DNA from 3 places in the Methylobacterium sp. 13MFTsu3.1M2 genome. Region 2 is predicted to be linked to each of the others. Evidence: riboswitches for the same ligand, from Rfam matches in the RefSeq annotation. Region 2 holds a riboswitch; each other region holds the start of a gene.
The links. A riboswitch is a leader RNA that binds a small molecule or an ion and turns the genes downstream of it on or off. The one in region 2 is predicted to bind cobalamin.
Positions count from the first base shown of each region.

Region 1: it holds a riboswitch for cobalamin, as region 2 does, so the genes downstream of both, BM314_RS18635 (TonB-dependent receptor) here and BM314_RS15320 (CbtB domain-containing protein) in region 2, are expected to answer to the same signal.
Region 3: it holds a riboswitch for cobalamin, as region 2 does, so the genes downstream of both, BM314_RS08365 (TonB-dependent receptor plug domain-containing protein) here and BM314_RS15320 (CbtB domain-containing protein) in region 2, are expected to answer to the same signal.

Region 1 is NZ_FOMM01000018.1:55,206-58,447, reverse strand. It holds gene BM314_RS18635 (TonB-dependent receptor) at 1-2,004, opposite strand, end outside; cobalamin riboswitch at 2,289-2,482, opposite strand; gene BM314_RS18630 (NUDIX hydrolase) at 2,587-3,054, shown strand; gene BM314_RS18625 (RluA family pseudouridine synthase) at 3,197-3,242, shown strand, end outside.
Region 2 is NZ_FOMM01000014.1:101,219-104,460, forward strand. It holds gene BM314_RS15315 (discoidin domain-containing protein) at 1-1,064, opposite strand, end outside; cobalamin riboswitch at 1,226-1,421, shown strand; gene BM314_RS15320 (CbtB domain-containing protein) at 1,456-1,638, shown strand; gene BM314_RS15325 (CbtA family protein) at 1,655-2,407, shown strand; gene BM314_RS15330 (DUF1636 domain-containing protein) at 2,400-2,801, shown strand; gene cobW (cobalamin biosynthesis protein CobW) at 2,798-3,242, shown strand, end outside.
Region 3 is NZ_FOMM01000008.1:9,125-12,366, forward strand. It holds gene BM314_RS08365 (TonB-dependent receptor plug domain-containing protein) at 1-1,356, opposite strand, end outside; cobalamin riboswitch at 1,475-1,684, opposite strand; gene BM314_RS08370 (HoxN/HupN/NixA family nickel/cobalt transporter) at 1,782-2,846, opposite strand; gene BM314_RS08375 (TonB-dependent receptor) at 3,194-3,242, opposite strand, start outside.

The DNA.
Region 1 (3,242 bases), on a different contig from region 2:
GTAGGCGGGGCGCCGCGCCGTGTTGCCGAAGTCGCTGTAGACCTGCCCGACGTTCTGCAGTCCGACCCGCGCGGTCCAGTCGCGGGTGACGTCCCAGGTCAGCCAGAGGTTGGCCACGCGCTCGGGCACGTCGATCGGCTGGTTGCCGGCATACGAGACGGTGGCGCCGTTCACCGTCTGGTCGAACCGGTCGTACTGCGCGTGGAGGAGCGCGAGGTTGCCGTCGAGCCGCCAGCCCGGCGCGAAGCGCCAGCCGAGCGCCAGCTCGAAGCCCTGCGAGGACTGGCTCCCCACCTGCGTGGACAGCGTCGGCTGGCCGGGGATCGCCGAGATCAGGTTGTCCTTGACGATCCGGTAGCCCGCGACGGTCCATTCGAGGGCGCCGTCGAAGGCCAGCCCCTTGGCGCCGATCTCGACCTGATCGCCGGTCGCGAGCTTGAAGCCCGCCAGCGACTGCGACAGCGTGATCAGGCTGTTCACCGGGTCGGTGGCGAAGCTGTACTGGGCGTAGAGCGCGCTGTCCGGCGTCGGGTTGTAGACGAGGCCGAACCGGTAGCCGAGCGCCCGATAGGTCTTCTCGAACCGCGATCCCGTCTGCAGGTCCTCGCGGTTCAGCGTCGGCACGTCGAGGCGCACGCCCGTGAGGAACGACAGCTTGTCCGACAGGATCACCCGGTCCTCGGCGAAGACCGAGGCCTGGCTCGTCTGCGTCGCGTAGGCCGGGCGCGCCCGGCCGTTCTGCGGGAACAGGCCCGGATCGTAGCCGGTGAGCGGCACGCTCGTCGTCTGGTCGAAGTAGAAGTTATTGGTGTGACGGAAGTCGATGTGATTCACGTCGAAGCCGGCCACGAACTGGTTCGGCAGCCCGAACAGGCTGCCCCGGAACGTCGCGTCGAGGCGGTCTCCGACCTGCTCCTGGCTGTGGTAGATCTCCAGGTAGTCGCCCCGGTCCACGAGCCCGGTGCCGCGGTTGTAGCTGTACTGCTCGACGTCGAGCCAGTGGCGCCGGCTGGTCAGCCGGTAGGCGGTGTTGCGGATCGTGATGTCGGCCGAGGGGGACCACTCGGTCTTGAGCTGGGTCCAGTTGTCGGCCCAGGTGATCTTCGCGTCGCGGACGTTGTAGTTGTTGAACCGGATGAGATCCGGGATCCGTCCCTCGACCAGCGGGGTGCCCCAGTAGCGGGCGGGCTCCTGGTAGCCGAGATCGTGGCTCAGGGTGAAGGCGAGGTCGGCGCTCGGCCGGAACAGCAGGGCGGCGGAGACCGCGAGGTTGCGGAAATCGCCCTCCGGCCGCATCCAGCCGTCGGCGCGATTGCCGCTGACGTTGAGGCGGTACGCGAAGGTGTCGCCGTACTCCGCCTGCCCCAGCGGGCCACCGGAATCGAGGGCGAGCCGCGCGACACCGTCGGTGCCGATGACCGCGCGGGCGGCGTTGATCGGCACGAAGACCGGCTTCTTGGGCACCACGTTGATGACGCCGCCGATGGCGCCGTCGCCGTAGAGCACCGAGGACGGCCCGCGCAGCACCTCGATCCGCTCGACGTTCCACGTGTCGAACGGGAAGGTCACGGTGTTGGCGCCGACGTAGAAGCGCGTGCCGTCGTATAGCTGCTGGATCGAGTTCGGGCCGGCGAAGCCGCGGGACGTGAACGCGCCGTTGCCGTTGCCGGGCGCCGCGATGGTGGTGATGCCGGTCGCGTCCTGAGTCACGGCCTCGGCGATCGTGTCCTGGCCGCGCAGCCGCGCGGTCTCGCCCGACACGATGTCGAGGCTGGCCGGCGTCTCCAGCGGCGTCAGGCCGAGGCGGCTCGCGGTCCGGTCGGGCGTGCGCAGGTTGAGCCCGTTCGGCGGGAGGCGGCCCGGGTCGCCGCCCGCGCCCGCGACCGACAGCTCATCCAGCGTGACCGCCTCCTGTGCGGCGGCCGGACTGGCGAGGAGCGCGAGGAGAACGCCGCAGAGGGGGGCCCGCCCGCCGGGGCGGGAGCGATGGGTCGATGGAGACATGGGGAAAGTGGTCCGTGCACGGCGCGCGCCGGCCCCCGCGTCCTACAAGCATTGTAATAACATTACAATGCGCCCGCTGTCCGGTAGCCTCTGCCCGTGCGGGCGCGCGACGGCGTCCTGCCACAGGGCTCAAGGGAGTCGGGACAGCGGAAACGGGCATGGGGAACGGCGTCGCGGGCGCGCTTGCTGTGGCACGTCACCGCGAACGAGGCCTCGGCGGCCGCCTCCCCTCGGGACTGGCGGCGCCTCGACACCCGCCAGGACACCCCGCCCGGCGCGTTTCGCGTGTGACCACGGCTGACGGCAGGTCTCCTGGCTCGCGGGTCGCCGCCCTCGCACCGTCTTCCCGGGGTGACCCAGTGACGTGGTGGTGAAGGGCTCGCCGCTTACAGTTGCGGGGGCAGCCGCGGCTTCGGGGCGAACCCCTCACCGCGTTCCCTTTTGATCCCCGAGGGGAACCGTCGAACACAGCTTGGCCGTAGCGGGGGCGGGCGTCAACCGTGTGTCCGGTTGTTGCCGTGGATCGGCGCGCTGTGCGCCGGTCCGTTGCGGCCTCGCCGACGACGGGCTAGCCCCTGCGGGATGACGGTCTGGCGGCCCCCTGCGGAGATACGCGTGAAGGCACTGGGTCTGCCCCGGCGCGGCAACAGCCTGCTCGTGGCCGAGGTCCGCGCGGATGACGGGCGGCTGAAAGGCGTCCGGCCGCTCGGCGGCAGCGTCGCGTTCGGCGAGCGGGTCGAGGACGCCCTGATCCGGGAGTTCCGAGAGGAGCTCGGCGTCACCGTCTCGGTGCTCGGCGGCCCCCGCGTCATGGAGAACATCTTCACGCACGAGGGGCAGGTCGGGCACGAGGTGCTGTTCCTGTTCCCCGTCGCCCTGCCGCCGGGGCGGTTCGACGGGCAGGAGCGATTCGTGTTCCACGAGGATTCCGGCACCGCCTGCGTGGCGCGGTGGTGCGATCTGGACGGGCTCGACGTGCCGGGCGGTCCCGACCTCTTCCCCGCCGGCCTGAAGGCCCGCCTCCGCGACGCGTGGCGCGCGGAGCCCTGACGGACCGGGCCGGCCCACCGCCTTTGCCGCTCGGCGCGGGCGATGCTACAGCCGGGCAATCCCATCGGTCCGGACGTCCGCGACGCCGCGGCCCATGCGCCCGGACGCTCCGTCCGACGCGGAGACGGGTGCCGGCGGAAGCATGACGATACGACCTCCCAGAAGCGGCGGGCCGACGGGGCGCAAGC
Region 2 (3,242 bases):
TCCACCGGCAATCCGCGCCGCTCGGCGTACGCCTCCACCTCGGCGATGACCGGGTTCAGTCTGTTCTCGAAGACGAGCTTGACCGAGCGGATCCGGCCCTCGGCCAGGAGCCGGTCGATGACCATCCGGTAGAACGCGAAGGGCGGCTGCGGATAGTGCGGATCGACCCAGGTGCTGAAGATGTCGCCCGACCGGATGTGGATCAGGAGCTGGTCGTGGGGCTTCACCGGGAAGCTCTTCGGCAGGCCGTTGAACAGCGGCCGGATCACGCTCTGCACGATCACGCGCGAATCCGTCGGCCCCCGCAGCGCGGTCACGCGCTCGAACTGCGTCGGGTCGAAATACAGGCCCGACAGGAAGTAGCCGTCCGCCGGCAGCGGCTCGTCCGGCGGGATGAAGGTGAGGCCGTCGCAGGTCAGCCGCTCGGTCAGGAAGATCACCTTGCTGCGGTCGACCTTGGGCACCTTGATGTATTTCAGGTTGAGCGCCTTCGCGATCGTCACCGCGATGATGTACTGGACGAGGCAGTTGCCGAAGGCGCCGTTCTCGAACAGCGACAGGCCGACCAGGGCGTGGCTGGCGCGGTCGGGCGCCGACTGGAGCGCGTAGGTGACGTAGACGTTGGCGCCGGGCGTCTCGTTCAGGAGCGTCACGTCGAGGCCGAGCATCGCCCGCAGCGCGATCAGGTCGATCGCGGCCTCGTCGGCGCGGATGCCGATGCCGGCGATCCGGGCCGGTTCGGGCGCGGCGATCCGGACCGCGCGCGCCCAGGCCCGCTCGTCGGGGACGATCGCGGCGACGAGGGCGTCCGGGGTCGCGGTCCAGCCAGCGAGGTCCGGCTCGGCCCACGTCACGCCGTCCTGCGAGACCGCCACCGCGACGTCGCCAGGCTCGGCGGGAACCGCCCCCTCCCCCGGCCGCAGGGCGACGGAATGGATCGGGAAGCGGCCGCCGAGGTCGACCTCGAGCCACGTCGTTCCCGTGCCCGCATCGGAGACGATCCGCGGCTTACGGCCGGCCGCGAGATCGACGAGAACCGGGGTCGGATCGTCTGTCGGGGCCATCGGGTCTCCGGGAGTTCAGCGCCCGCGCCGGGGCCGGGCGGGTATCGGGTGCGGCGGTGCCCGCTCCGGGGCGCGGCCGTCAAGCCCACCCCGATCGCGGGGCGGGCGCGGGAAACGGCCGCGATCCGGCGCCGCTCCGTTGTGTCCTGGCGGTCATGCGTCTACAACGGCCGGGCGACGGTGCCCCGGAGACGGGGTGAAAAGGGAATGCGGTGAGGGGTTTGAAGCCCCGATTCCGCGGCTGCCCCCGCAACTGTGAGCGGCGAGCGCCCGCCAAGCGCCACCGGAGCGATCCGGGAAGGCGGTGGGCGCGCCGAGCCGCGAGCCAGGAGACCTGCCGTCGCGACAGGATCCCGCAATGCCGCCGGTGGGGCGGCTGGAGACGCTTCTGATGACGACGCAAACCCTCGCCCCCATCGCCGCCGGCACCCGCGCGTCGGAGCGCCCGATCGCCGTCGCGCTCGCGGCCGTGCTGGGCCTCGGCCTGCTATTCATGGCGGGCTTCTCGCCGGCGATCGCGCTCCACAACGCGGCGCACGACTTCCGCCACACCCAGAACTTCCCCTGCCACTGACGTTCCCGGACCAGGGATGATCATCCGGCTCCTGTCGGCGGCCCTCGCCGCCGGCTTCTTCGCGGCTGCCATCGTGACGGGCCTCGAACTCACGCTGACCTCGCCGCTGATCGTCGCGGCCGAGCGCTACGAGCAGCAGGAGGCGCCGAACCGGGCTGCCAAGGCGCTCCCGATCAAGGCGTTCCCGATCGTGCTGGCCCATGCCGGGCACGACCATGCCGCGCCCGACGCCGCGCCGGAATGGCAGCCCGCGCCCGGCCTGCCGCGGATGGCCTTCACCGGGCTCGCGACCCTCGTGGGTGGCGTGGGCTACGCGCTGCTGCTCGGCGCGGTGATGCTCGCCTGCGGCCGCGAACCCACGCCGCAGGTCGGCCTCGCCTTCGCGGTGGCCGCCTTCGCCAGCGTCGCCCTCGCGCCGGGTCTCGGCCTGCCGCCGGAACTGCCCGGCAGCGCGGCGGCCCCGCTCGCGACGCGGCAGGCGTGGTGGGTGATGACCGCCGCGGCGACCGGCATGGGGCTCTACCTGATCACGATTCGCCGCGCGCTGATCACGATCCTCGGGGGGCTCGTCCTGATCATCGCCCCGCACGTCGTCGGCGCCCCGCAGGCGCCCGAGGCCGCGTCCGAACTTCCGGCGGCGCTCGCCGCGCAATTCGCCGCGCGGTCGCTCGCCATCAGCTTCGTGTTCTGGATCCTGATCGGGCTGGGGCTCGGCTGGGCGTGGCAGGCCTTCGCCCGCGGCGCGGATCGGGGAGCGGCCCGTGCCTGAGACCGTTCTCTACGTCTGCACCACCTGCCGCCGGCCGGACGACGACCCCGACGGGCCCCGCGCCGGGGCCCGCCTGCTGGAGGCGCTCCGGGCGCGGAGCGGCGCCACGCCGGACCTGCGGGTCGAGGCGGTGGAGTGCCTGTCGGTCTGCAAGCGGCCCTGCACCGTGGCGGTCGCCGCGGCCGACCGCTGGACCTACGTCTACGGCGACATGGATCCCGCCGCCTCGGCCGAGATCATCCTCGGCGGGCTCGCGGCCTACGCGGCGACCCCGGACGGCATCGTGCCCTGGCGCGAGCGTCCGGAGGCGTTCCGCAAGGGCGTGATCGCCCGCATTCCCCCTTTCCCAGAACCCCGCCCGGTCCCCGCCGGCACCCTGGAGCCCGCGGAATGACCCTCGTGAACAAGATCCCCTGCACCATCATCACCGGCTTCCTCGGGGCCGGCAAGACGACCCTCGTCCGCCACGTGGTCGAGAACGCCAAGGGGCGCCGCCTCGCGATCCTGGTGAACGAGTTCGGTGATATCGGCTTCGACAAGTCCTTCCTGGCGGCCTGCGGCGTCGAGGGCTGCACCGAGGACGCCATCGTCGAGCTGCCGAACGGCTGCATCTGCTGCACGGTCGCGGACGATTTCGTGCCGGCGCTGGAGACCCTTCTCGGCCGCGCCGAGCCGCCGGAGCACATCCTGATCGAGACCTCGGGCCTCGCCCTGCCGAAGCCGCTGGTCCAGGCGTTCCAGTGGCCGGCGATCCGCTCGCGGGTGACCGTCGACGGCGTGGTCGCGGTGGTCGACGGCCCGGCGGTGGCCTCGGGCGCCTTCGCGGAGGATCCGG
Region 3 (3,242 bases), on a different contig from region 2:
GTAGAGCTGGCTTAGGGTCGGCGGCTTGAAACCGGTGCCGACGCTGCCCTTCAGGCGGGTCCCGGTGCCGGGCACGATATAGCTCGGCGCCACCCGGTAGGTGCTCGCGCCGCCGAACTGATCGTTCGCGTCGTGGCGGATGTTGGCGACAAGCGAGGCACCCGCGAAGGGGGTGGTCTGAAACTCGGCGAAGCCGGCGGTGTTGCCGTTGGACCGGTCGATGCCGGTCGTCTCGAAGCGCTCGTCCTCGCGCTGGGCCCCGAAAAGGACGAGGTTGCCGGGAGAGACCTGCCAGTCACCGCGGTAGTCGAACCGGGTCCGCTCGCCGAGGTAGGTCGTCGGCGTCGGCGCCGCGAGGGGATCCAGCGGGCCGGCGAACAGGCGATCAAACTTCGAATAATTCGCCCCGAGGACGTTGTGGAAGCCCGGCACCGGCGTCCACTCGGCCTCGCCCCTCATGATCAGCTGCTGCTGGTCGTTGAGGTTTCGGTACGGCAGCGGCACGTACGGGAAGCCTCCGTCGGCCTGGTCGAGATAGGCGCTGTCGGAGAAGCGAAGGACGTAGTTGAGCCGGAACTCGTCGGTGAGTTGCGCCCCAAGCTTGGTCGAGACCGTCTTGATGTCGGTGAAAGCGGTCCGCAGCGGCACGCCGCGGGGCAGCAGCTCGAACGGGGTGACCTGGACGGCGGATTGCCGGATGTGGCCGACCGACACCGAGTAGTCGAAGATCCCCTCCGAACCCGAGATGTTGCCGAACTGGTTGAACGTGCCGAACGAGCCGCCCTCGACGGTCGCCGTCGCCCGGGCCGGACCCTCGCCGCGCTTGGTCACGACGGAGACCACGCCGCCGATGGCGTCGGCTCCGTAGAGGCCGCTCTGGGGCCCGCGGAGCACCTCGATCCGCGAGAGGTCGTAGGTCTGCAACTGGCTGAAGTCGAAGGCACGGTTCGGGGTAGAGGGGTCGTTGACGTCGATGCCGTCGATCTGGACCTTCACGTGGTTCGAGTTGGTGCCGCGGATGAACACCGAGGTCTGACCGCCCGCGCCGCCGGTCTGCACGACGTTGAGGCCGGGCACCTGCTGGAGGGCATCCGGCACCGTCCGGCGCTGCTGCTCCTGAAGCAGGCGGTCGGTGAGCACGGTGACACTCGATCCCGTGTTGGCAATCGGCGTCGGCACGCCGGTGGCCGAGACCGAGATCTCGGACAGGGAGACCGCGGCCTGTGCGCCTCCCTGGGCATCGGCGAACGGCGCAGCGACCTGCTGCGCGAAGGCGGGAACGGACACGAGCAGCGCGGACGCGGCGCAGGACAGCGCCAGCGTGCGCCGGAGCGCGGAGGAGACGGAACAGGACACGGGACGGCCTCGGGGGACGGCTGTGGCACGTCACCGCGAACGAGGCCTCGGCGGCCGCTTCCTCAAGGGAACCACGGCGCCGCGACACCTCCCAGGACACCCCGCCCGGCAAGCTCCGCGTGTGACCACGGCTGACGGCAGGTCTCCTGGCTCGCGGGTCGTCGCCCTCTCATCGTCTTCCCGGGCGAGGCCGCCCAGTGACGTCGTGATGAAGGACTCGCCGCTTACAGTTGCGGGGGCAGCCGCGGCATCGGCCGAGCCCTCACGGGCGTGGCCTCACCGCGTTCCCTTTTGATCCCCGAGGGGAACCGTCATGCTCAAGCTAGGATGCGATGTATCTATTCGTCAACGCGCGGAAACACGTTGTTCAGATGTGTGGCATCCTGGACGGGTCGGTCGTTGTCCTGACAGGTGCCCGTGGGTGGTCAGGGAGCATCTGCAGGTCTTACGTCGATACGGTCGAACCCACCGAGGCGGTAGACGAGGAACGACAGGAGCCAAGCCGCCGCGAACAGGCCGACGATGCCGAAGCCAAGCACACCGAAATGGTCGTTGATCGCGGCTACCCGTTGCCAGAACCAGCCCTGGAGGTTGAGCTTGTCCGCCAGGAGGTTCAGCGCCTCCAGCGTGCCGACCACCAGCGCGACAGCCACCGACACGAGGGTGATGGTGAGGTTGTAGAACAGCTTGCGCATGGGCTGGACATAGGCCCAGCTGTAGGCGCCGAGCATCAGCACGCCGTCGGTCGCGTCGACCAACGTCATCCCAGCGGTGAACAGCGCCGGGAAGACAAGGATCGTCCAGAGATCCATACCCTGGCTCGCCTGGGCGGCCGAGAGTCCGAACAGGCTCACCTCCGTGGCGGTGTCGAAGCCGAGCGCGAAGAGCAGGCCCAGCGGGTACATGTGCCAGGAGCGCGTCACGAGGCGGAAGAGCGGCCGCAGTATCCGGGCGAGCACGCCCTGGTTGGCGAGCAGCATGTCGAGGTCGGCCTCGACGTAGCGGCCGGTGCGCCGCACCTGCCGGAACGCGCGCCAGACCCCCGCGAGGACGACGAGATTGACGAGGCCGATGAGGATCAGGAAGGCGGCCGAAACGCCTGTGCCGATCAGGCCGCCTAGCTCCCGGTAGCCTTCCGAGGCCGTGATCAGGCTGGTGGCGGCCAGCGCCACCGCAGCCGCGGCCACCACCACGACGGTGGAATGGCCGAGGGCGAACCAGAAGCCGACCGAGACCGGCCGCTGGCCCGCCTGCATCAGCTTGCGCGTGACGTTGTCGATGGCGGCGATGTGGTCGGGATCGACCGCGTGGCGCAGCCCGAAGACGTAGGCCAGCAACGCGGTCGAGAGCAGGGCCGGCTGGCCTGCGAACAGGCTGTAGGCCCAGGACCAGGCGGCGACGTTGGCCGCGATCAGGACGAGGTAAAGCAGCGCGACCCTGCTTCTAATCGAGCGAGGCCTCGCTTCTCGATTGCGAATGGTACCGACCATCACTTCGCTTCAGATGACCGCATCATCGTCCCTCAGCCACAGGCGCGACTTGCCGACAATGGAAGGGGCCTTCAAAAGGTCGCCACCGAGGCTCCCCTTGCTCGCACCAGATGATGCCGACGAATTCTGCCTTGGACGCGGTCCGTCAACGATGGTCGAACGAGCGCCCTTTTGCCGGGCACACCAACGAAAGCCTGCAACGAAAAATGGCCTGCGGTGCGCTTCGCCCTGACATTCGGGAGCAAGTCGAACGCGAGTTGCACTGGCGTACGCGTCATGAACTCGGCTGATGCGCTCGCTCAAGATCTGGACGTTCGTGAAGGCGCCAGCGCCTTAGACTTTCGGCATCAGAACCGCCCGGCGATGGTGAGGCGCACCGCCGTGGGCTCGACGGGA